DNA from 4 places in the Streptomyces sp. NPDC026206 genome. Region 1 is predicted to be linked to each of the others. Evidence: riboswitches for the same ligand, from Rfam matches in the RefSeq annotation. Region 1 holds a riboswitch; each other region holds the start of a gene.

What was found. Region 1 has a riboswitch for cyclic di-AMP ahead of AB0F13_RS06455 (peptidoglycan DD-metalloendopeptidase family protein). Riboswitches for the same ligand answer to the same signal wherever they lie in the genome.
Region 2: linked by a shared signal. The riboswitch ahead of AB0F13_RS18070 (C40 family peptidase) and the one ahead of AB0F13_RS06455 (peptidoglycan DD-metalloendopeptidase family protein) in region 1 are both predicted to bind cyclic di-AMP.
Region 3: linked by a shared signal. The riboswitch ahead of AB0F13_RS09860 (transglycosylase family protein) and the one ahead of AB0F13_RS06455 (peptidoglycan DD-metalloendopeptidase family protein) in region 1 are both predicted to bind cyclic di-AMP.
Region 4: linked by a shared signal. The riboswitch ahead of AB0F13_RS03775 (peptidoglycan DD-metalloendopeptidase family protein) and the one ahead of AB0F13_RS06455 (peptidoglycan DD-metalloendopeptidase family protein) in region 1 are both predicted to bind cyclic di-AMP.

What each region holds. Positions count from the first base shown of each region.
Region 1 covers NZ_JBEZYL010000003.1:31,964-37,680, forward strand. The annotation lists gene AB0F13_RS06450 (MFS transporter) at 1-1,454, opposite strand, end outside; gene AB0F13_RS06455 (peptidoglycan DD-metalloendopeptidase family protein) at 1,699-2,973, opposite strand; cyclic di-AMP (ydaO/yuaA leader) riboswitch at 2,985-3,155, opposite strand; gene AB0F13_RS06460 (DEAD/DEAH box helicase) at 3,555-5,234, opposite strand; gene AB0F13_RS06465 (cold-shock protein) at 5,448-5,651, opposite strand.
Region 2 covers NZ_JBEZYL010000011.1:213,591-219,307, forward strand. The annotation lists gene AB0F13_RS18055 (MarR family transcriptional regulator) at 1-291, opposite strand, end outside; gene AB0F13_RS18060 (YchJ family metal-binding protein) at 394-813, shown strand; gene AB0F13_RS18065 (hypothetical protein) at 833-1,252, opposite strand; gene AB0F13_RS18070 (C40 family peptidase) at 1,768-2,241, opposite strand; cyclic di-AMP (ydaO/yuaA leader) riboswitch at 2,245-2,396, opposite strand; gene AB0F13_RS18075 (endo alpha-1,4 polygalactosaminidase) at 2,643-3,383, opposite strand; gene AB0F13_RS18080 (spherulation-specific family 4 protein) at 3,497-4,204, opposite strand; gene AB0F13_RS18085 (NAD(P)-dependent oxidoreductase) at 4,201-5,121, opposite strand; gene AB0F13_RS18090 (sugar phosphate nucleotidyltransferase) at 5,131-5,717, opposite strand, start outside.
Region 3 covers NZ_JBEZYL010000004.1:313,114-318,830, reverse strand. The annotation lists gene AB0F13_RS09870 (septum formation initiator family protein) at 1-333, opposite strand, end outside; gene eno (phosphopyruvate hydratase) at 468-1,757, opposite strand; gene AB0F13_RS09860 (transglycosylase family protein) at 2,053-2,811, opposite strand; cyclic di-AMP (ydaO/yuaA leader) riboswitch at 2,816-2,963, opposite strand; gene AB0F13_RS09855 (transglycosylase family protein) at 3,258-4,286, opposite strand; gene AB0F13_RS09850 (cytochrome P450) at 4,407-5,663, opposite strand.
Region 4 covers NZ_JBEZYL010000002.1:52,549-58,265, forward strand. The annotation lists gene AB0F13_RS03765 (pitrilysin family protein) at 1-929, shown strand, start outside; gene AB0F13_RS03770 (pitrilysin family protein) at 965-2,341, shown strand; cyclic di-AMP (ydaO/yuaA leader) riboswitch at 2,575-2,729, shown strand; gene AB0F13_RS03775 (peptidoglycan DD-metalloendopeptidase family protein) at 2,741-3,526, shown strand; gene AB0F13_RS03780 (GntR family transcriptional regulator) at 3,730-4,449, shown strand; gene AB0F13_RS03785 (HPr family phosphocarrier protein) at 4,595-4,876, opposite strand; gene AB0F13_RS03790 (GNAT family N-acetyltransferase) at 5,028-5,717, shown strand, end outside.

The sequences.
Region 1 (5,717 bases):
GCTGGCAGGGGCTCGGGAGGGTGGACGGACAGGGGTGCGGCGATGTCTTCGAGGGAGCGGCCCTCCGCCCGTACGGCCAGGAACGCGGCGACCACGCCGCCCATGCACATCAGGGCCGCGCCGATGTCGAAGGCCAGGACCGTGTCGCTGATGACGCCGCTCTGCGTCAGGGCGGAGAACAGCAGCGGGCCGGTGATGCCGCCCGCCGCCGTGCCCACCGCGTAGAAGAAGGCGATGGCCATGGCCCTGGTCTCCATCGGGAAGATCTCGGACACCGTGAGGTAGGCGCTGCTCGCACCCGCCGAGGCGAAGAAGAGGACGACCGCCCAACAGGCGGTGAGCGTCACGGCGTTCAGATGACCGGCGCCGAAGAGCCAGGCCGTGGCGAACAGGAGCACCCCGGCCAGCAGATAGGTCGAGGTGATCATGATGCGCCGGCCGAGGGTGTCGAAGAGCCTGCCGAGGAAGAGCGGGCCGAGGAAGTTGCCGACCGCTATGACGGCGAAGAAGTAGCCGGTATGGGAGGTGGAGACACCGAAGAAGCGCGTGAGGATGGCGCCGAAGCCGAAGGTGATCGCGTTGTAGAGGAAGGCCTGGCCGATGAAGAGGGCGAGGCCCAGCACGGCCCTGCTGCGGTAGTCGGAGAAGACCGTGCGGGCGATGTCGCGAAAGCCGAAGCTCTCGCGCTGGCGGATGACGAGTCTGCCTTTGGCGGCGGGCAGCTTCACGCCCTTCTGCGCCTCGATCCGCTTCTCGATCGCCGTCACCAGCGATTCGGCTTCCTCGGCCTTGCCGTGGATGAACAGCCAGCGTGGGCTCTCCGGCACATGGCGTCGTACGAGCAGGATGACGAAGCCCAGGATGACCCCGAGCCCGAAGGTCAGCCGCCAGCCGACGTCCTTGGCGAAGATGCTGGTGTCGAGCATGAGTATCGACAGCAGCGAACCGGCGATGGCACCGAGCCAGAAGCTGCCGTTGATGATCAGATCGACTCGGCCCCGGTAGACGGCGGGGATGAGTTCGTCGATGGCGGAGTTGATGGCCGCGTACTCGCCGCCGATGCCGAAGCCGGTCATGAAGCGGAAGGCGAAGAACCACCAGGACGAGTACGACAGCGCGGTCAGGGCAGTGGCGGTCAGGTAGACCGCGAGCGTGACCATGAAAAGTCTTTTACGGCCGAAGAGGTCGGTCAGCCGGCCGAAGAAGAGGGCGCCGGAGCACGCTCCGGCCACGTAGAGGGCGGCCGCGACGCCCGTCACCCCGCCGGAGGTGATCGGCAGACCGCTGCCCTGTTCGGAGAGGCGCCCGGCGATGTTGCCGACGACCGTGACCTCCAGGCCGTCGAGGATCCAGACGGTGCCGAGGCCGATCACCACGGTCCAGTGCCACCGGGACCAGGGCAACCGGTCCAGGCGGGCGGGCACTGACGTGGTGATCGTCGTCGCGGTCGTCACATGCTCTGATTTCCCGATCGTCGGCAGAACATTCCCGACAAGTCAGATCCGGCTCGCCTGTAACCCGGCTGCCTCTCTGCGGTTGCGGTCACGCCGACCGCCCCGCGCCCGGCCCTCACGCCGGGCGCCCGGCACTTTCCGCCGCGCGCCCCTGGCCCTGCCTGCGCCCCACGTCCCGGGCCCCCGGGCCCCACGTCCCGGGCCCGGCGGCCCCACATCGCGGCCCTTGCGCCCCGCATCGGCCCTACGGCTGCAGCCCCCTGGCGCGCAGCCACGACAGCGGGTCGACGGGCGCGCCGCCGCCCGGCCGCACCTCCAGGTGCAGATGGGGGCCGGTGACATTGCCGGTCGCGCCGACCCGGGCGATGATCGTGCCCGTACCGACCTTCCCGGACGTGACCACCATGGACGACAGGTGGCAGTACCAGATCTCGGTTCCGTCGCCGAGCGTCAGCACGATCCGGTAGCCGTACGCGCCCGCCCACCCGGCCTGGGTGACCGTACCGCCGCCCACCGCCTTGACCGGGGTGCCGGTCGGGGCGGCGAAGTCCTCACCGGTGTGGTTCGCGGACCACATGTTCCCGGCCTGCCCGAAGCCCGCGGTGAGGGTGTACGAGCCCACGGGGAGGGTGAACGAGCCGGTGAGCGCGGAACCGCCCCTCCCGGAGGCCGGGGCGGAGTGCCTCGCGGGGGCGGCGGCCTCCTCGGACCCGCCCGATTCCGCCTTCGCACCCTCGTCGGCAGCCGGTCCGGGTGACCGGGCCGCCCCGGCCGCTGGGGCCGCCCCGGCCGCTGGGGCCGCTGCCTGAGCGGCCTGCGCCGCCGCCTTCTCCGACTCCTGCGCCTCGTGCGCCTTCTCCGACTCCCGCGCCTCCTGCACCTCGTGCGCCTCGGCCTTCTCCGCCGCGGCCTTCCGTTTCTGCTCCGCCGCCGCATGCGCCTCGCTCTCGCGTGCGGCCTCGTCGGCGGCGTTCTGCTGGCGCTCCGCCTGCTGGAGGATGCGGGCACGCAGCGCCTCGCCCGCGTCGGCCGTGCTGCGCGTGGCTTCCACAGTGACCGGTGCCTGGGCACCGGCCTCGGCCCGGACCGAGACCCCGTCGCCGGAGGCCTGCTTCTCCTCGCCGCCGGATATGAGGGAGCCGACGCCCGGGATCTTCTGCGCCAGGTCCGGCACGGATATCGGCGCCGGACGGTCCTGAGCGCTCGCCATTCCGCCCGCACCGACCGCCGCGATGACACCGACGCCCAGCACCGCGCCGCTGCGGGCCATGGTGCCGCCGCGCTGCTTGACGACGCGGTGCCGGCCGCGGACGGGCGGCGCCACGGAGTCCTCCGTGGGGTTCCACTCGCTCCAGGGTTCCCCGGCGGCGGCGTACGCGGTGCCACCCGGAGCGTCAGCCGGGGTCTCATCCGTGGATTCGTACGTGGATTCGTACGTGGATTCATCCGTAGATTCATACGGAGAGCCGTACGAAGGGTCGTACGAACTGTCGTCGTGCGCAGGCCTGTTGGACGCCACGGAGGCGCACTCCTTTCCTTCCCACTCGCCTACCGGGTCAGCGTGGGGGTCCCTCCCAGGCCGTTCAGGCTCTGAGGGAGGGTTCGGAGCAGGAAGGTCCCCTACGGGCCGGCGCGCGGTCCGATTCACCCCAAAGTTGATGGTTCCCCGGTTCCGCCCACGGGATTCGGCGAAGGCGCGCGGCGCCGCCTCTTGCGGCGGCTGCGACAACCGCGCTGCGTTATCGAACGTTAATAGACATGGCTACCGGTTTCCAAGCCGAAAGCGTGAAACTGCACGCCTCTTGGGCGGATTTTGCGATGCGGTGAAGCTGACCGTTCGTCAGTTGTTATTCGTCCGAATGCGGACGGTACGGGGTGGTGGTCCGGTCCGGGTGAACGTGTGGGTGACGACGGCGGGGCGGTGGCGGAGCGGTCGGCGCGGCGGCAAGAGAGGGCAGAGGGACGGGCAACCAGCCCCCGGACATGCGGACGGGCTGCCGGGCCCGGCAGCCATCGGCTGCCGTACGGGCCCGGCAGCCCGTCTGCATCTACATCTGTGTCACCTAGCGGGGCGTCGCGGCGCCCCGCCTCACTCCGGCGTCAGGACGTGGCGGAGCGGCGGCCGCCGCCACCGGCACCGCCGCTGCGGCGCGAGCGGCCGACGGCGTTGCCCGGACGGGTGCCGCCCGAGCGGCGCGAACCCTCGGCGCCGCCGTTGCCGCCGAAGCCGCGGAAGGGGCGCCCGCCACCGTTGCCGCTGCCGGAACCACCGGCGGCGGAACCACCGGCCGCCTCCGTACGGGTACGGCCGCGGCCGCCGCGGCTGCCGCGCGAGCCACCGGACGTACCGGCACCCGAACCCCGCGAGCGGGAGGACTTGGCGGCGCCCTGCGGCTGGGCCGGGGCCGGGGCCGTGATGACGACCGGGACGCCGCTGGGCTCGCGGGCACCGGTGATGCGGGCGAGCTCCGGGTCGGTCGGGTAGGTCTTCATGACGTTCGGGGTGATCTGCGCCGTGGTCATCATGCGGCTCATCTCACGGCGCTGCTCGGGCAGCACGAACGTGACGACGGTGCCGGACTCGCCCGCACGGGCGGTGCGGCCACCGCGGTGCAGGTAATCCTTGTGGTCGACCGGCGGATCGATGTTGACGACCAGGTCGAGGCCGTCGATGTGGATGCCGCGCGCCGCGACGTTCGTCGCGACCAGGGCCGTGACCTGGTCCGTGCGGAACTGGTCCAGCACCCGGTTGCGCTGCGGCTGGCTCTTGCCGCCGTGCAGCGCGGCGGCCCGTACGCCCTCGGACAGCAGCTTCTTCACCAGCCGGTCGGCGCCGCGCTTGGTGTCCACGAACATGATCACGCGCCCGGCGCGGGCGGCGACCCGCGTGACGGCGTCCTTCTTGTCCTGGTCGGTGACGTGCAGCAGGTGGTGGTCCATCGTCACGACCGCGCCGACCGACGCGTCGACGGAGTGCGTCACCGGGTCGGAGAGGAAGCGGCGCACGAGCCGGTCGACGTTGCGGTCCAGGGTCGCGGAGAACAGCATCCGCTGACCGTCCGGGCGCACCTGGTCGAGCAGCTTGGTGACCTGCGGCAGGAAGCCCATGTCGGCCATCTGGTCGGCCTCGTCGAGGACCGTGATCGCCACGTCGCCGAGCTTGCAGTCGCCGCGCTGGATGAGGTCCGCGAGCCGCCCCGGCGTGGCGACCAGCACCTCCGCGCCGCGCGCGAGGGTCTGGGCCTGGCGGCCGATGGACATGCCGCCGACGACCGTGGTCATCCGCAGGTTGACGGCGGTCGCGTACGGGCTGAGCGAGTCGGTGACCTGCTGCGCGAGCTCCCGGGTGGGAACGAGGACGAGCGCCAGCGGACGCTTGGCCTCGGCGCGGCGGCCGGCCGTGCGGGCCAGGAGCGCGAGCCCGAAGGCGAGGGTCTTGCCGGAGCCGGTGCGGCCGCGGCCGAGGACGTCGCGGCCGGCCAGCGAGTTCGGGAGGGTCGCGGCCTGGATCGGGAAGGGCTCGGTGACGCCTTCACGGGTCAGGGTGGAGAGCAGGCCCGCGGGCATGTCCAGCGCGGCGAAGGACTCGACGGGCGGGAGCGACGGGGTCGTGCTGACCGGCATGGCGAAGTCGCCCTGCGGCGCCGCGGCGGGCCGGCGGCCCTGCGCCGGCTGCGACTCGTCGGCGCGACGCGGCCGCGAGGAGCGGGCGGGGCGGGAGGTACGGGCGGGGCGAGCGGGCCGATCAGCGCGATCGGGGCGTGCGGCGGAACGAGTCATGCGGGGACCTTCCCTCAATGGGGTGCCAAGCCCCCTGTTTGGCCTTTTGGCTGACGCCTTCAGCCGTTTCCGGCAGGCGTCTTCGGCCTGTTTCGACGAGCGCCGCAGTCTGTTGTGACGGGCGCGACAATGGGGCCCGCACCCAGTGGTGCGGGCCCCATCGCGAGGTTCAGCGAGCTTCATCCATGATGAAGGCTCCTGATCGCCTTATCGTCAGATACCGACGATGTTCTCGGCCTGCAGGCCCTTCTGGCCCTGCGTGACGTCGAACGAAACCTTCTGGCCCTCGAGGAGCTCACGGAAGCCGTTCGAGGCGATGTTCGAGTAGTGGGCGAAGACGTCGGGGCCGCCGCCGTCCTGCTCGATGAAGCCGAAGCCCTTTTCGGAGTTGAACCACTTCACGGTACCGGTCGCCATGTTTGTCTCCTTAGCGATGGGATGGGCCCCAAGGCCGGAAACGACCGGCGAAAACAAAAATGCGCC
Region 2 (5,717 bases), on a different contig from region 1:
GTCCCGGACCACCAGGCCCGCCGCCTCCATCCGGTCCACCAGCCGGGTCACCCCGCCCGTACTGAGCACCCGCTCCTGCGCGATCGCCCCCATAGGCAGGCCCGCCTCCCCCGCCCGGCCCAGGATCAGCAGCACCTCGAACATCAGATGACTGATCCCGCACTCCTCCTCGATCGCCCGGCCCAGGATGTACTCCAGCCGGTTCGCGGCCCCCTGCAGCCGCCCGAACGCCAGCACAAGGCCGTCGTTCGCCGCCTGCTCCGCCGTCGCGATCTCCACTTCCCCTGCCACCTGGCCCCTTCCGCCACGTCGTCCGGCGCCCGTGCGCCGGTCCCAGGAGCCTACGAGCAGGCGGTGGCCGGAGCCTGGCCGCACGGCAGGCAGAATCGGGGGGTGTCCAGAAGAACAAGCGCACGCCGGCAGCCGGCGATCACCGCCACCTCGCCATGTCCCTGCGGACTCGCCGCACCGTACGGGGACTGCTGCGGCAGCTTCCACCAGGGCCGGGCCGCGGCGCCCACGGCGGAGCGCCTCATGCGCTCGCGCTACAGCGCCTTCGTCGTCCGCGACACCGGCTACCTGCTGCGGACGTGGCACTCCACGACCCGGCCGCCCGGCCTGGAGCTCGACCGCACCATCGTGTGGACCGGGCTGGAGATCCTGGCCACCACGGGCGGCAGCGCCTTCCACAGCGAGGGCACGGTGGAGTTCCGTGCCCACTGCGAGGCGCGGGGGGAGGCGGACGAGCAGCACGAACTCAGCCGCTTCGTCCGCGAGGACGGGAACTGGGTCTACCTGGACGCGGCCGGCTGACCGCGCCCGCCCTCCCGGCTCAGAGCAGGTCGAAGGGTTCGGCGCCGTGGCCCTCCCATATCCGCCGGGTCGCGTCCTCGGGGTAGGCGGCCGTGCTCCTTTCGGCGTCGAGGAGGCGGGTGAGCCGCCCGTCGGTGACCCGGTAGGCGGGCCGGCCGGGGTCGCCGTGGGCGGCGAAGGAGGCCCACGAGCAGCGGATGCCGTCCGCGAGGGCGAGCGCCTCCGCGGGCGGCGGGGCCTCGCCGAAGAACAGCCGGGCTGCGGGGCCGGTGAAGTTGCCGAAGAGCAGCTGGACGTCCAGGCCGTGGGCCGAGCCCAGCTCGCCGCCGAGCGCGGGCGCGGGCCGGCGCAGTTCGTACAGATGGGCCGTGCCACCGCCGGCCGAGTGGGCGTCCGCCAGGTGCAGGGAGGGGACGCGGAACAGCGCGTCGGCGAACACGGTCTCGTAAGGGCGGCAGCGGACGCGCCGGGGTGGGCGGCGCGGTAGGCCCGCTCGCCGTCGGGCCGGGGGGCGAAGGCCCGCAGCACCCGGGTGGCGTCGTCCTCGGTGATCTTCTCCAGGGTGCCGGAGAGCGCCAGGAACGGCCGTAACTCGTCGCGGCTGTTACCGGTCAGCAGGTCGATGTCGCCCGCCCGGCCGTCGCGCAGGGTGCGCCAGGGCACGTCCGGTACGAGGTCGCCGCCGTCGACGACCGGGCAGAAGGGGGCGCCCGAGCGGGCGAGCCGGCCCCAGCGGTCCTCGTGGGCGGGCAGGGCGGCCATGAGGGCGTCCACCTCGTCGGCCAGTCGCCGGGGCGCGATCGCGGCGAGGGGGGCCGCGGTGGGCGCGGCGCCGAGCCGGGCGGGGCGTCGCCCCGGACCTCCCGGCCCCGATGTGCCGGACGGGCTGATTGTGGGCCCGTCCGGCGAGCGGGGACAAGGGGGCCCGGCCGGCCGGGCGTCGTCCTGGTCGTCCTAGTTGACGCGCCCGTACCAGACGCTGTTGCTCCAGATCTTCTCCAGCCGGACGGAGGCGCCCGGCTTCGGCGCGTGCCAGATCTTGTTGCTACCCGCGTAGATCCCCACGTGGTAGACGTTGCTGCCCGAGTGGAAGAAGACGAGGTCGCCGGTCTGCCGGGAGCCGCCGGAGAGGTGCCGGGTGGAGTTGTACTGGCTCTGGGCCGTGCGTGGGAGGGTCTTGCCGGCCTTCTTGAACGAGTAGAGCGTCAGGCCCGAGCAGTCGAACCGGTTGGGGCCCGTGGCGCCGTACTGGTAGGGGGAGCCCTGCTTGGAGGCCGCGACCTTCAGTGCCTGTTCGCCCACGGTCGCCGCCTGTGCGCCGGGGGCGAGGCCGGGGACGAGCACCGATGCCGCGAGGGTGGCGGCGGTGAGGGCCGACGCGGTGGCGGCCCGGGAAGTGAGTGCGGTTATGCGAGGCATCGCAGACATGCCAAAGCCCTTCGGCATCCGCCTACGAAAGATGACCTGTCGGGTTCGGGCTGCGAAGTTGCCCGGCCACGTTGTGGCTTCACCCCAAGAACCACCGCGTTCGTGGTTCGTACCGCTTGGGTCTCCCGCTCCTGCCGATTCGTCGAATCGATTCCGCACCCGGTGCGGCGGCAGGACTCGGCGTCCGCCCGGGTCGCCCGCCTCGGTGACGGGATCTTGTGTTCGGTGAGAGATCCTGCACCATCAATCGCTCAGATTCGGCGCCCAAACGGTCATCTGTGAACTTCTTCACTTCAGAAGCAAACAGGGAACCATAACGCCTCCCTCACCCGCCATCTGCGCCTAAACCCTTGCCCCGCAGGGGACTTGAAGCACACGGGAATCAACTACCGCGGCCCCGTTCAACACGGGTGGCGCCAGGCGTCCAGCTCCAGCCTCTTCTTCATCGAACTCAGGCCCAGCCGCCCGGCCGTGCCGCAGAACTCCCCCGGCGACAGGTCGTATTCGACATGGAAGACCGCTTTGTTCTGCTTCACGAACGGCGTGAGCTTCTCGCACTCCCCGTACTGCGCGCACTGTTCGTTGACCGCGAAGTCGAAGTCCCGCACGAGCTCCGGAATCTGTTCGAGATCATTCTTCAAACCGATGGCCAGGCCCCGGTCATGAGCCAGTTTCACCAGCATCCGGTTGAAGGCCAGCTGATCGGCCGGTGAGAGCGGAAATCCGGTGCGGTTGCGGAAACCCTCGGTCAGATCGGGTTCCACCGCGTCGAAACCCTTCTGCCGGCACATGTCGATGCGGGCCGCCATGATCGGCCGCAGGGCGTCGAGGCGGCGGATGTCCAGCCATTTCTCGCCGTCCCAGCCCTTGTTGTTCTTCCCCAGCAGCGACCCGGGGAATTCCGACCGGTCGGGCCGGAAGTCCTCCCATGCCCCGGCGTTGATGTAACAGATCACCTTGCGGCCCCGGGAGTGCAGTTCCGCCACCGTCTCCGCGGAGTTCTCGAAACCGTCGATGTCGTAGACGGGCACGTCCACGGACGTGTCGACCTTCCCGCCGAGCTGCCACTGCCAGGGAATGCCCGGCCGGGGCTGCCAGCGGCGCGAGGCCGGTGGCGGGCCGCCGTCCGGCGTCGCCGTCATCCGGTCCGAGGGGCGGTCCCCGGAGGGCTCCGTCGCGTCGTCGGACGTGGCCGAACAGCCCGCGAGAACGAGCAGCAGCGCACCGAGCAGCCCCGCGCGGGCCCGCCTGCCGGTCACCGTGCCCCCTCCGCTGCCCCGGCCCCCGGCAGGTGGGCGCTCCGCCACGGGTTGGCTCCGCTGCCCGGCGCCGCACAGTGCACCCCGGCGCCCCGGCCCCCGGCGATGCGCGCCACCTGCTCCGCGTGCCCCCGCGGCACGCCGTGGACGAGGTGGCAGAAGCGCCCCGGGGGGTGGTCGGCCGTCCAGGTGGGCACCCGGGCCCGCCGGTACTCCTGCCAGGGGCCCTCGAAGGTGACCAGGAGATCGGGGAGCGAGGCGTAGCCGGGGTCGGGATGGGTGCCGGGGTTCAGCACGACGGTGCGCGCGCCCAGCACCCGGGCGGTGCGCACGAGTCTGCGGTAGCGCGGCAACAGCGCCGCGTCCGCCGCCGCCTGGTCGAGGAAGACCCCGTCCACGCCGTACCACCTGCGGTGCCGGTGGATGTCGGCGACCACCGCACGCGCCGGGCGGCGGCCGTAGCCGGTGTCGACGTAGCCCAGCAGCCGCACGCCCGCGCCGCGCAGCCGCCCGGCGGCGGCCCGGAAGTCCGCGTCGGGGCGGCCGCCGGGCCCGTCGGCCACGTTGAGCACGACGGCGTACAGGCCGGGGGCGGCCGCCGGCAGTGCGGCCCACTCCTGCGGGTGCACCGCCGGGTGCGCGTACAGCGGGACGAGCAGGAGCTGCCCGTCCTCCGGCGGCGCGCCCCGTGCCGTCTGCGTCATCGCACCCGCTCCGGTGTGCGGCCGCGGGTCTCGGCCCACAGGCCGGCGAGGGAGTCGTCCAGGCCGTGCCGGGGCGTCCAGCCCAGGGCGCGGCAGGCGGCCGTGATGTCCGCCTGCTGCCAGGGCACGGCGGCGGAGCGCGGCGAGCCGTCGCCGTCCTCCTCGATCCGCTCCCCGGCCCGGCCGGCGGATCCGGCGGCCCGCAACAGTCCCTCGGCGATGTCCCGGACGGGCCGGGCGGTGCCGCCGGCGATGTTCAGCACGCCCGGCAGCGGTCCGGCGGCCGTCACGGCGCGGGCGATGGCGTCGGCCACGTCCCGCGCGTCGACGAAGTCGCGGTACGCGGAGAGGTCGCCGGTGCGTACCCGGCCGTCGGGGCCGGCCCGGTGCAGCTCCGCGGCGAGCCGGCCGGACAGGGAGGAGGCCGGGGAGCCGGGGCCGACGGGGTTGAACACCCGCAGGACGACGGCGTCGAGGCCGGATCCGGCCACGGCGAGGGTGCCGGCGAGCTTGCTCGCGCCGTAGAGGCCGAGCGGGCGGGCCGGGCCGGTCTCGGTGAGGGGCCGGTGGCCTTCGGCGGGCCCGTACTCCGCCGCCGAGCCCAGGTGGACCAGGCGAGCGGCGGGCGCGGCCTCGTGCAGGGCCTCGCACAGGACGGCCGGGCCGCGGGCGTTGACGGCGGTGAGGGTCAGCGCGCTGCCGCCGACCGCGCCGGCGCAGTTGACGACGGCGTCGAGGGGAGCGGCCGTGCGCAGCACGGCCGCGAGGCGCCCGGGGTCCGCGGTGGCCAGGTCGACGGGCAGGGCGCAGCCGGGTGTGCGGCCGCCGACGAGCACCCGCGCGCCCGGAAGGGCGCGCAGGCGTCCGGCGGCGTGCCGGCCCAGGAAGCCGGTGGAGCCCAGCAGGAGAATGCGCATCAGGACCGGTCACGCTCCCTTCATCAGCAGTTCACGGTGGACGGAGAACTCCGCGTTGGCGCGGTCGTAGTCGTCGGGACGGCCGATGTCGAGCCAGTAGCCCTCGAACTCGTAGGCGTTGGGCGGGGTGCCGTCCCCCAGCAGGTCCAGGACGAGTTCGTCGAAGCCCAGTGGCAGGCCGGGGGTGTAGCGGGCGAGGGCGGTGCGGGAGACACCGTAGACGCCCATGGAGACGCGGTAGTCCATGCTGGGCTTCTCCGCGAAGCCGACGACGCGGCCGTGGTCGGTGGTCAGGACGCCGAAGTCGATGTGGACCTTGCGGGCGTAGGTGGCGATGGTCAGCTGCGCGCCGGAGGCGATGTGGTCGCCGAGGACGGCCCCGAAGTCCAGGTCGGTGAGGATGTCGCCGTTCATCACCAGGAAGTGCTCGGGCAGCCGGTCGGTCATGGTCAGCAGTGGGCCCATGGTGCCCAGGGGGCTCTCCTCGGTGGCGTAGTCGACTTCGATGCCCCATTGGGAGCCGTCGCCGACGTAGGCGCGGATGATGTGGCCGAGGTGACCGATGGCAAGGGTGCAGCTGGTGAATCCGGCGCCGG
Region 3 (5,717 bases), on a different contig from region 1:
GAAGTGCAGGTGCTGACGCGCCTGCTGCTCGACGTACGCCGGGTCCTCCAGCCGTGCCTTCTCGTCGCGCAGCCGCTTGACCTGCGCCCGCGCGTGCTCGGTCAGGCGCCGCTGGTCGGCGATGTCCGAGCGCTGGGTGACCCACTGGCGCATGGGGTAGGCGAGGGCGACGACGAGGGAGCAGACGACGAGCGCGAGCAGCGCCGCACGGCCGGTGAGCCGGCTGCGCCGCTGCGGCCGGGCACGGTAGACCCGGGCCGCGGCCGGCCCCTGCACGAGCGCCGTCCCCAGCGCCTTGAGCCTGGTCGCGGTGGAGAACCGGTCCGCGCCCACGTCGCCTCCCCGAAGTCGGCCGAGTCATGGCGTACTCACGAACGATACGTCCCCGGACACGGTACGGGACCGCGGCCGGGGACGTACGGCGACTGGCGAGAAGGTCAGCCCTTGAGGCTCAGCCCTTGCAGTGCTTACTGGTTCGCGGAGCGAAACCGCGGGAACGCGCTGCGGCCGGCGTAGACCGCGGCGTCGTCGAGGATCTCCTCGATGCGCAGCAGCTGGTTGTACTTGGCGACGCGCTCGGAGCGGGCCGGGGCACCGGTCTTGATCTGGCCGCAGTTGGTGGCGACGGCCAGGTCGGCGATGGTGACGTCCTCGGTCTCGCCGGAGCGGTGGGACATCATGCACTTGAAGCCGCTGCGCTGCGCCAGCTCGACGGCGTCCAGGGTCTCGGTCAGCGAGCCGATCTGGTTGACCTTGACGAGCAGGGCGTTGGCGGAGTTCTCCTCGATGCCGCGGGCCAGGCGCTCGGGGTTGGTGACGAACAGGTCGTCGCCCACGAGCTGGACCTTGTCGCCCAGCTTCTCGGTGATGGCGTTCCAGCCGTCCCAGTCGTCCTCGAACAGCGGGTCCTCGATGGAGACGAGCGGGTACACGTCGACGAGCTCCGCGTAGTACTCGGTCATCTCGGCGGCGGAGCGCTCCTTGCCCTCGAAGAGGTACTTGCCGTCCTTGTAGAACTCGGAGGCGGCGACGTCGAGCGCGAGGGCCACGTCCTGGCCGGGGGTGTAACCGGCCTCCTTGATGGCCTCGAGGATCAGGTCCAGGGCCTCGCGGTTGGAGCCCAGGTTCGGGGCGAAGCCGCCCTCGTCGCCGAGGCCGGTGGACAGGCCGCGGTTCTTCAGGACCTTCTTGAGGGTGTGGTAGACCTCGGTGCCCCAGCGCAGCGCCTCGGAGAAGGACTCCGCGCCGATCGGCGCGATCATGAACTCCTGGATGTCCACGTTGGAGTCGGCGTGCGAGCCGCCGTTGAGGATGTTCATCATCGGAACGGGCAGCAGGTGCGCGTTCGGGCCGCCCAGGTAACGGAAGAGCGGCAGGTCGGACGCCTCGGAGGCGGCGTGCGCGACGGCGAGGGAGACGCCCAGGATGGCGTTGGCGCCGAGCGAGCCCTTGTTGTCGGTGGCGTCCAGGTCGAACATCGCCTGGTCGATCAGGCGCTGCTCGGTGGCGTCGTAGCCGACGAGCTCCGGGCCGATCTGCTCGATGACGGCGAGAACGGCCTTCTCGACGCCCTTGCCCAGGTAGCGGTTCGGGTCACCGTCACGGAGCTCGATGGCCTCGAAGGCGCCGGTGGAGGCGCCGGACGGCACGGCGGCACGGCCCGTGGAGCCGTCGTCGAGGCCGACCTCGACCTCGACCGTGGGGTTGCCTCGCGAGTCGAGGATCTCGCGAGCTACGACGACGTCGATGGACGGCACGAGGGTCTCCTTCGTGGTGTGTCTGGAGTTCTGCAGCACGAGCCTAACGGGCCCCGGAGGCTGCGCCCGCCCTTGGACCGGTTGCCGGACCGAAAATTGGCACAAAAGCCGAGATCACGGGATGAATGGACGATGTGTTCGCTCAATGGGAACGCCGCCCGGGGCCGCCGCCCGGCAGTGCCCCGGGAAACGGCGGAGCCCCGCTCCGATGCGGCTCGGGGGGGAAGACGCATCGGAGCGGGGCGGTCCCGCGGATGAGCGGACTCGCGGATGAGCGGACTCGCTCAGCCGGTGATCAGCTGAGGTGCAGCTTCTGACCCGGGAAGATCAGATCTGCGTTGTCGATGATGTCCTTGTTGCGGTCGAACAGCTTCTGCCAGCCGCCGTCGACCTTCTTGGCCGTGGCGATCGAGCCGAGGGTGTCGCCCTCCTTGACCTCGTACTCGCCGTCGCCCTGCTTGACGGTCTTCGGAGCGGCGTGCTTGGGCGCGCTCTGCTTCGGGGCCGCCGGGGCCTCTTCGGACTCCTGCGCCGGCTTGGCGTGCTTGGGCGCGGCGGGGCGCTCGGCACGGTCGGCGCGGCTGCCGGCGGAGTTCCCGCTCGCGGGGGCGGACTGCGAGGACTTCGAGGACTTCTTCGACACGGCGCCGGAACCGGAACCGGAGGTGTCGACGTCGGCCTTCGCGCCACCGGAGCTCAGGCCGCCGGCACCCGCGCAGCCCCAGGCGCCCGGGCCCTGCATGGCCAGGAGGCGCTCGGCGGTGGCGATCTGCTGGGCCTTGGTGGCGAGGTCGGCACGCGCGGCGTACTGGGTGCCGCCGGCGGCCTTCCAGGAGGACTGCGAGAACTGCAGGCCACCGTAGTAGCCGTTGCCGGTGTTGATGTGCCAGTTCCCGGTGGACTCGCACTGGGCGACCTTGTCCCAGGTGGAGACGGAGGCGGCGTTGGCGGAGGTCGCGACCATCAGCGGGGCTGCCACGGCGACGCCGGTGACGCCGGCGAGCGTGACGATGCGGACGGCCTTGGACGGACGACGGTGCTTGCCCTTGGACATGAGTCGGTTTCCTCACCGACGCCTACGAGGTGAGCTGTCGGGTTCGGGCTGTGAGTTTGCCCGGCCCGGTGCGCGGCTGCGCTCCGGGCTTCACCCCGAGCCGTTCCGTCCTCCGGTCGCGAGACCGTCGGCCGTTCCGGCGGCTTACCTTGGTTCCCCCGCTCCTGCCAACGGCGCTTGCGCGACGACTCCCCCGGTCGCCGGCAGGATTCGGCGTGACGACCGCGGTGCTCGCGATGACGAGCGGTGACGACGTTAAACACAGGCGGCCGACGGGTTCAAACCCCACTTTTCAGCCACAGTTGCTTGAAGTTACCCGCAGGAACCTCCTGTTTCCGCAGGTGAGAGGGGGTTTGAGGAGAACGGATGCGTCCCGTCCAGCGTCCAGTCAACGAGAGCCATGTCTCACTTTCGACTGGAACGGACATTCGGCCCGAACCTCCCTGCTATTTACGGACGTCGAGTCGCTGACCAGGCTGGATGAGGTCCGGATCGGATCCGACAACTTTTTCGTTCTTCTGATAGAGCGTCTGCCAGCCACCGGTGACCGAGTGGTCCTGCGCGATGGCTGACAGGTTGTCACCGGGCTGCACGGTGTAGCCGTCCGCGGCCGGGACGCCCGTGCGTCCGTCGCCGCCGTCGCGCGAGGGGCGCTGCGTCTCGCCGGAACGCGGCGGCTCGGCGCGGTGCTTGCCCGTACCGGCCTCCCCGCTCGCGTCACCGGGCGCGGGCGTGGCGCCGGGCGCGGGCTCGGCGGGCGTGCCCGAGGGCGTACCGGACGGGGTGGCGGGGCCGTTGGAGGGTTCGGCCGACGGGTCCTTGCGGTCCTTGTCACCGGACTGGCCGGGCGTGCCGCTCGCGGGGGCCGAGGAGCCCGTGGACGGGATGGCCGACGGGATCCCGGACGGGTCGGCGGAGGGTGCCGGCGTGCCGGGCGAGGGGGACGCGCCGGGCGTGGGCCCGGCGGAGCCGGGGGCACGGTCGTCCGGCGCGGGGGTCGTGTGCCCGGGCGTGGCGGGGGTGGTGCGCTCGGGCGCGGGCGTGGTCGCCTCCGGCTCGGGGCTCTGGATCCGGCCGGGGTTCACGTCCGGCGCCGGGGCGTCCTTGGACAGGCCCGAACTGACGGCGCAACTGCGCCAGGCGTCGGGGCCCTGGGCGGCCAGGATCCGTTCGGCGACGGCTATCTGCTGGGCCCTGCTGGCGAGGTCGGGGCGGGGGGCGTAGGAGATGCCGCCGCTCTGCTCCCACATCTCCTGGGTGAGCTGCAGTCCGCCGAAGAATCCGTTGCCGGCGTTGGCGCTCCACATTCTTCCGCTCTCGCACTGGGCGACCTTGTCCCAGGTGCCTGCGTCCGCTGCGGACGCTCCGGTGGCCGCCATCAGCGGCATCGCGATGCCCGCCCCCGTCACCCCCGCCGCGAGCACGATGGCGGGTACCTGACGGGGGCGGCGATGTCTTCCGTTTCCGAAGCGCATGCGATGTCCTCTCGAGTGGCGGCCGATGTGGTCGTCGAACATAGCGACGGCTCCGGGCAGTCACAAGCCGGTGTAGCCGAGGTCACGCGAAGGTCACTCCGGTTGACATGGCGTCATTTGCTACGGCGTCCGGGGGGTGAACTCGACGGGCAGAGTGCGCAATCCACGCATAATCAGCCCCCCGCGCCACCGCAGGTCCGCCGGGTCGGCGGCCAGCCGGAGGTCGGGGAGGCGGCGCAGCAGCGTCGCCAGCGCGGTCTGGCCCTCCAGGCGCGCCAGGGGTGCGCCGAGGCAGTAGTGGATGCCGTGCCCGTAGCCCAGGTGCTGGTTGTCGCGCCGGGCGAGGTCGAGGGTGTCGGGGTCGGCGAACCGCTCGGGGTCGCGGTCCGCGGCGGCGAGGACGACGAGCACGGGGTCGCCCTCGGCGATGCGCTGTCCGCCCAGGGTCAGGTCCTGGGTGGCGAACCGCCATGTGGCGAGCTCCACCGGGCCGTCGTAGCGCAGGAGCTCTTCCACGCCCGTGGCCAGCAGGCTCTCGTCGCCCTCGTGCAGGGCGCGTTGGAGCCGCTCGCGCTGCCCGGGATTGCGCAGCAGCGCGTAGGTTCCGTTACCGATCAGGTTCACAGTTGTTTCAAAACCGGCGAAGAGGAGGATGAAGGCCATGGCCGCGGCCTCGTTCTCCGTCAGGTGTTCGCCGTGGTCACTCGCCCTGATGAGTCCCGAGATGAGGTCATCACCGGGATTCTCCCGCTTGCGGTGGATCAGTTCCGCGAGATAGGTGCGCATCCGCTTCACCGCGCGGGCCACTCCGCCGCGCGGCCCGCCGCCGTGGCGGATCATCATCCCCGCCCAGTCGCGGAAGTCGTCCTGGTCCTCGGCCGGCACCCCGAGCAGGTCGCAGATGGCGTAGATGGGGAGGGGAAAGGCGAACTCGTGGATGAGGTCGGCCGTCCCCCTCTCCACGCCCTGCTTGCCGGCGATGTCGTCGATGAGCCGGTCGGTCAGCTCCTGCACCCGGGGCGCGAACTCCGCGACCCGGCGCGGGGTGAACGCCTTGGAGACCAGGCGGCGCAGCCTGGTGTGGTCCGGTGGGTCGATGTTGAGCAGGTGCGTCATCAAATTGGCGCTGCGCTCGCCGGGGATGCCCACCTTGCCCTTGCCGTGGGCGCTCTCGGAGTGGTGCACGGGGTTCTTCGACAGCCGCTGGTCGGCGAGCGCCTGGCGGGCGTCGGCGTACCGGGTGACCAGCCAGGCCTCGACGCCGCTGGGCAGGGCGGTGCGGTGCACCGGGGCGTGCTCGCGCAGCCAGGCGTACGCGGGGTAGGGGTCGGTGGCGAATTCCCAGGTGAAGAGCGGCGGGGCGGGGGGCGTGTTCATACGGTCGTTCGTGTCGTGCACGCCCCGACGCTACCCGCGGCCCGCCAGTGGTGC
Region 4 (5,717 bases), on a different contig from region 1:
GCCAGCGGTACGACAATGTGCCCTACGGCACGGCCTTCGAAAAGCTGACGGCCATGGCCTACCCCGACGGCCACCCGTACCACCACACGCCCATCGGCTCGATGGCCGACCTGGACGCCGCGTCCCTGGAGGACGCGCGCGCCTTCTTCCGCACCTACTACGCGCCCGGCAACGCCGTCCTCGCGGTCGTCGGCGACATCGACCCCGAGCAGACGCTCGCCTGGATCGAGAGGTACTTCGGCTCCATCCCCTCGCACGACGGCAAGCAGACCCCGCGCGACGGCTCCCTCCCCGACACCATCGGCGAGGAGGTGCGCCAGGTCCTGCGCGAGGAGGTGCCCGCCCGCGCGCTGATGGCCGCCTACCGCCTGCCGCACGACGGCTCCCGCGAGGCCGACGCCGCCGACCTGGCCCTGACCATCCTCGGCGGCGGCGAGTCCTCCCGCCTGCACAACCGCCTGGTCCGCCACGACCGCTCGGCCGTCGCCGCCGGCTTCGGCCTGCTGCGCCTCGCCGGCGCCCCCTCGCTCGGCTGGCTGGACGTCAAGGCGTCCGGCGGCGTCGAGGTGCCCGCCATCGAGGCCGCCGTCGACGAGGAGCTGGCCCGCTTCGCCGTCGAGGGACCGACACCGCAGGAGATGGAGCGCGCCCAGGCCCAGCTGGAGCGCGAGTGGCTGGACCGGCTCGCCACCGTCAGCGGCCGCGCCGACGAACTGTGCCGCTTCGCCGTGCTGTTCGGTGACCCGCAGCTCGCGCTGACCGCCGTGCAGCGCGTCCTGGAGATCACCCCCGAGGAGGTGCAGGCCGTCGCCAAGGCCCGTCTGCACCCCGGCAACCGCGCCGTGCTGGTGTACGAGCCGACCTCCGCGCAGTCCGACGCCGGCGCCGACCGGCACGCCGACCAGAACGAAGAGGAGACGGACCGGTGAGCGACGCCGCATCCGCCAGCACCACCACCGCGACGATGGAATTCCACCCGCAGCCCAAGCCCGGGCAGGCCACCCCCTGGGCCTTCCCCGCCCCCGAGCGCGGGCAGCTGCCCAACGGCCTCACCGTGCTCCGCTGCCACCGCCCCGGCCAGCAGGTCATCGCCGTCGAGATCAGCCTGGACGCGCCCCTGGAGGCCGAGCCCGAGGGCCTGGACGGCGTGGCCACGATCATGGCGCGCGCCTTCTCCGAGGGCACCGACAAGCTCAGCGCCGAGGACTTCACCGCCGAGCTGGAGCGCTGCGGCGCCACCCTCGACGCGCACGCCGACCACCCCGCCGTGCGCGTCTCCCTGGAGGTCCCGGCGTCCCGGCTGGCCAAGGCCCTCGGCCTGCTCGCCGACGCGCTGCGCGTCCCCGCCTTCCCCGACAACGAGGTCGAGCGCCTCGTCGCCAACCGGCTGGACGAGATCCCGCACGAGCTCGCCAACCCCGCCCGCCGGGCGGCCATGGCGCTCTCCGCCGAGCTCTTCCCGGCCGGCTCCCGGCTCTCCCGCCCCCGCCAGGGCACCGAGGAGACCGTCAAGCGCATCGACGCCGCGGCCGTGCGTGCCTTCTACGAGGACCACGTCCGCCCCGCCACGGCGACCGCCGTCATCGTCGGCGACTTCACCGGCATCGACCTCGACGAGGCCCTGGCCGAGTCGCTGGGCACCTGGACCGGACCGGGCGCCGAGCCCCGGCCCGTACCGGCGGTCACCGCGGACGACACCGGCCGCGTCGTGATCGTGGACCGCCCCGGCGCGGTCCAGACGCAGCTGCTCATCGGCCGCGTCGGCCCCGACCGGCACGACCGGCTCTGGCCCGCCCAGGTGCTCGGCACGTACTGCCTCGGCGGCACCCTCACCTCCCGCCTGGACCGCGTCCTGCGCGAGGAGAAGGGCTACACCTACGGCGTCCGGGCCTTCGGTCAGGTGCTGCGCTCGGTGCCCCCGTCCGAGGGCGCCACGGGCACGGGCCTGCTCGCCATCAGCGGCTCCGTGGACACCCCCAACACCGGCCCGGCGCTGGAGGACCTGTGGGCCGTGCTGCGCACGCTGGCCGCGGAGGGACTGACCGAGGCCGAGCGTGACGTCGCCGTGCAGAACCTGGTCGGCGTCGCACCGCTGAAGTACGAGACGGCGGCCGCCGTCGCGGCCACCCTCGCCGACCAGGTGGAGCAGTACCTCCCGGACGACTTCCAGGCGCGGCTGTACGAACGCCTCGCGGAGACCGGCACGGTGGAGGCCACCGCGGCCGCCGTCAGCGCGTTCCCCGTGGACCGCATGGTCACCGTCCTCGTCGGTGACGCCGCCGAGATCACCGAGCCGGTCAAGGCCCTCGGTATCGGCGCGGTGACCGTCATCCCCGCCTGACGGGTGCTCAACACCCGGCATCCCCTGTGCCGATGTGCCGGATATGAGTGGACAAGGGAGGCGCGTGAGCCCGCAGAGGCGCACGCGCCTCCCTTATGTCCAGTTTCATGCAGTGGTTGCACGTTGGTCGTGTGGCGTACGTCATAAAAGCCCCGTTCTGTTTGCCGTTCGAATCTGACGCCGTTTAGCGTCAGGGCGGCAGTCCGTCAGATCGGAGCCGCAACCGCGGTCCCGGACAGCCATCGCCGAGTTCCCGAGGCGCGAGCCGAGGGGAGCCGGGGACCCAAACGTCCCTGGGGTGAATCGGGTCCCTTTCACGAGGGAGCCGTAGGAGACCTTCCTGCTCCGAACCCGTCAGCTAACCCGGTAGGCGAGAAGGAAGGAAAGGATCGCCCAGCCATGGGTAAACACCGTCGTCCGAGCCGAGCCGTGCGTGTCAGCGCCAATGTGGCGGGCATAGCCACCCTCGCCGCCGCGGGTGTGGTCGCCGGTGTCGCCGCCCCGGCGTTCGCCGCCACCGACGACAACCACCGCCTTGAGGACACCGGCCTGACCCAGGCCATCGTCATCGGCGACGTCATGGCCGACAACGTCGACGCCCAGGCCGAGACCCAGCGCAGCGCCGCCGACGAGGCCGCCATCCGGCTCCAGGCCGAGGCCACGGCCAAGCAGCGGGCCGCCGACGCCAAGCAGCGCGCCGAAGAGGCCAAGCGCAAGCTCGAGGAGGAGCGCGCCGCCAAGGAGCGCGCCGCCCGCGACGAGGAGCGCAAGCGCCTGGGCACCTTCGTGAGCCCGATCGACGGCTCCTACGTCTCCACCTCCTACAAGGCCTCCAGCGGCCTGTGGTCCTCCGGCAGCCACACCGGCATCGACATGCACGCCGAGACGGGCACCTCGGTGCGCGCGGTCGGCTCCGGCACCATCGTCGAGGCCGGCTGGGGCGGCGCGTACGGCAACAACGTCGTCATCAAGATGTCGGACGGCACCTACACGCAGTACGGCCACCTCTCCTCGATCGACGTCTCCGTCGGCCAGACGGTCACCCCGGGCCAGCAGATCGGCCTCTCCGGCGCCACCGGCAACGTCACCGGCCCGCACCTGCACTTCGAGGCCCGTACCGGCGCCACCTACGGCACCGACATCGACCCGGTCGCCTACATGGGCGCCCACGGCGTCAGCCTGTAGGACCGCGCAGGCGGCGCACCAAGCTTTCCGAAAGACCCCGGCCCCTGGCCGGGGTCTTCGCGTTTGGCCAAAAAATATCCATGAACCGGCTGACCCATCGGAAATCCCACCCGATTGCCATAGAGTCGCTGAACGGTCGTCAATCGTCCGTGATTCACGGGGGTCAGGTCATAAGTCGGAGGTACAGCCATGCGGGGCCGTACGTGAACGGCGATGGCGAGGCGGTGCACAGCGGCCGCCGCATTTCCGCGCACGCCGTGTGCACCGCGATCCGCGACGACATCGTCTCCGGTGCGTTCCCGCCCGGCAGCCGGCTCATCGAGGAACTCCTGGCCCGCCGTTACGGGGTCTCCCGGGTGCCGGTGCGCGAAGCGCTGCGCACCCTGGCCTCCGAGGGCTTCGTGACCACCCGGCGGCACGCCGGCGCCTGTGTCGCCGAGCCCACCGAGCGGGAGGCGGCCGACCTGCTCGACGTCCGTGCCCTGCTGGAGCCGCTGGGCGCCGCCAGGGCCGCGCAGCGGCGCACCGAGGCGCATCTGAAGGTGCTGCGCGGGCTGGTCAGGCTCGGTCAGGAGCGGGCGCGCACGGGCCGTACGGGCGAACTGCGCCCGCTGGGCGACTGGTTCGACGAGACGCTCGCCCAGGCCTCCGGCAGCCCCAGCCTCGCGGCGCTCCTCACCCAGCTGCGGCGCAAGATCGCCTGGGTGTACGCGGCGGAGCCGCCGGTGCGGCCGCTGGAGAGCTGGGAGGCGTGCGGGGCGCTCGTGGACGCCGTGGCCCGCGGTGACGCCGAGCGGGCGCGTGCCCTGGCCGTCGCCCGGGCCGGCCGTTCGCCCGGGGAATTCCGGCTGCGGCGGCCGGCAGGCCCGCGCCGGGCGCCGTCCCCGAAACAATCCGTAAACACGGCGGGCGCCCGTTCTTAACAATGAGCCGCTATTCGTGCGCGAATAGCGGCCCGGCAATTTCTGCTTTTCCGCGGCAGTGGGGCCGCGGCGGCTTCTTGCGGCTGCCACGGCCCCACTGAATCAAGCTGCCACGTACCCGCCGCATCACAGCGGGCCCGGTGGGTCAGACGGTCTCGGGGAGCTCCTCGAGGCCCTCGGCGACCAGCTTGGCCAGACGGTCGAGCGCGGCCTCGGCACCCTCGGCCTCGGTGGCCAGGACGATCTCCTCGCCACCCTGGGCGCCCAGGCCCAGCACGGCGAGCATGGACGCGGCGTTGACCGGGTTGCCGTCGGCCTTGGCGATCGTCATGGGGACGCCGGCGGCCGTCGCCGCACGGACGAAGATCGACGCGGGCCGGGCGTGCAGGCCCTCGGCCCAGCCGACGTTTACGCGGCGCTCAACCATGGTGTTGCCCTTCAAGTCGATATTGGTTGTCTAGACCATTGTCGCATGGGGCGCGCGGTGCCCATGCGCGCGCCCGCGCAGGGCCGTACGGCCCGCTCCCATGGGCCGGACGCCGCCACCGGCTGTCGGTGCCCGGCCTTACGCTGGCCCCATGCAGACGCCGCCCGAGCATGCGTACCCGGCCCACTGGGAAGCCGATGTCGTGCTGCGCGACGGGGGCACCGCGCAGATCCGGCCCATCACGCCCGACGACGCTCAGCGCCTGGTCAGCTTCTACGAACAGGTCTCGGACGAGTCCAAGTACTACCGCTTCTTCGCCCCTTACCCCCGCCTCTCCGACCGGGACGTGCACCGCTTCACCCACCACGACTACGTCGACCGGGTGGGCCTGGCCGCAACCGTCGGCGGCGAGTTCATCGCCACGGTCCGCTACGACCGCATCGACGGCCACGGCATGCCCGCCTCGGGCCCCGCCGACGAGGCCGAGGTCGCCTTCCTCGTGCAGGACGCCCACCAGGGCCGGGGCGTGGCCTCCGCACTGCTGGAACACATCGCGGCCGTCGCGCGCGAACGCTCCATCGGGCGCTTCGCCGCCGAGGTGCTGCCCGCCAACACGAAGATGATCAAAGTCTTCACGGATGCCGGCTACACGCAGAAGCGCAGCTTCGAGGACGGCGTCGTGCGCCTGGAGCTCGACCTCGAACCGACCGACCGGTCCCTCGCCGTCCAGCGCGCCCGTGAGCAGCGCGCCGAGGCCCGCTCGGTGCAGCGGCTGCTCGCCCCCGGCTCCGTCGCCGTCGTCGGCACCGGCCGTGAGCCGGGCGGCCTGGGCCGCACCGTC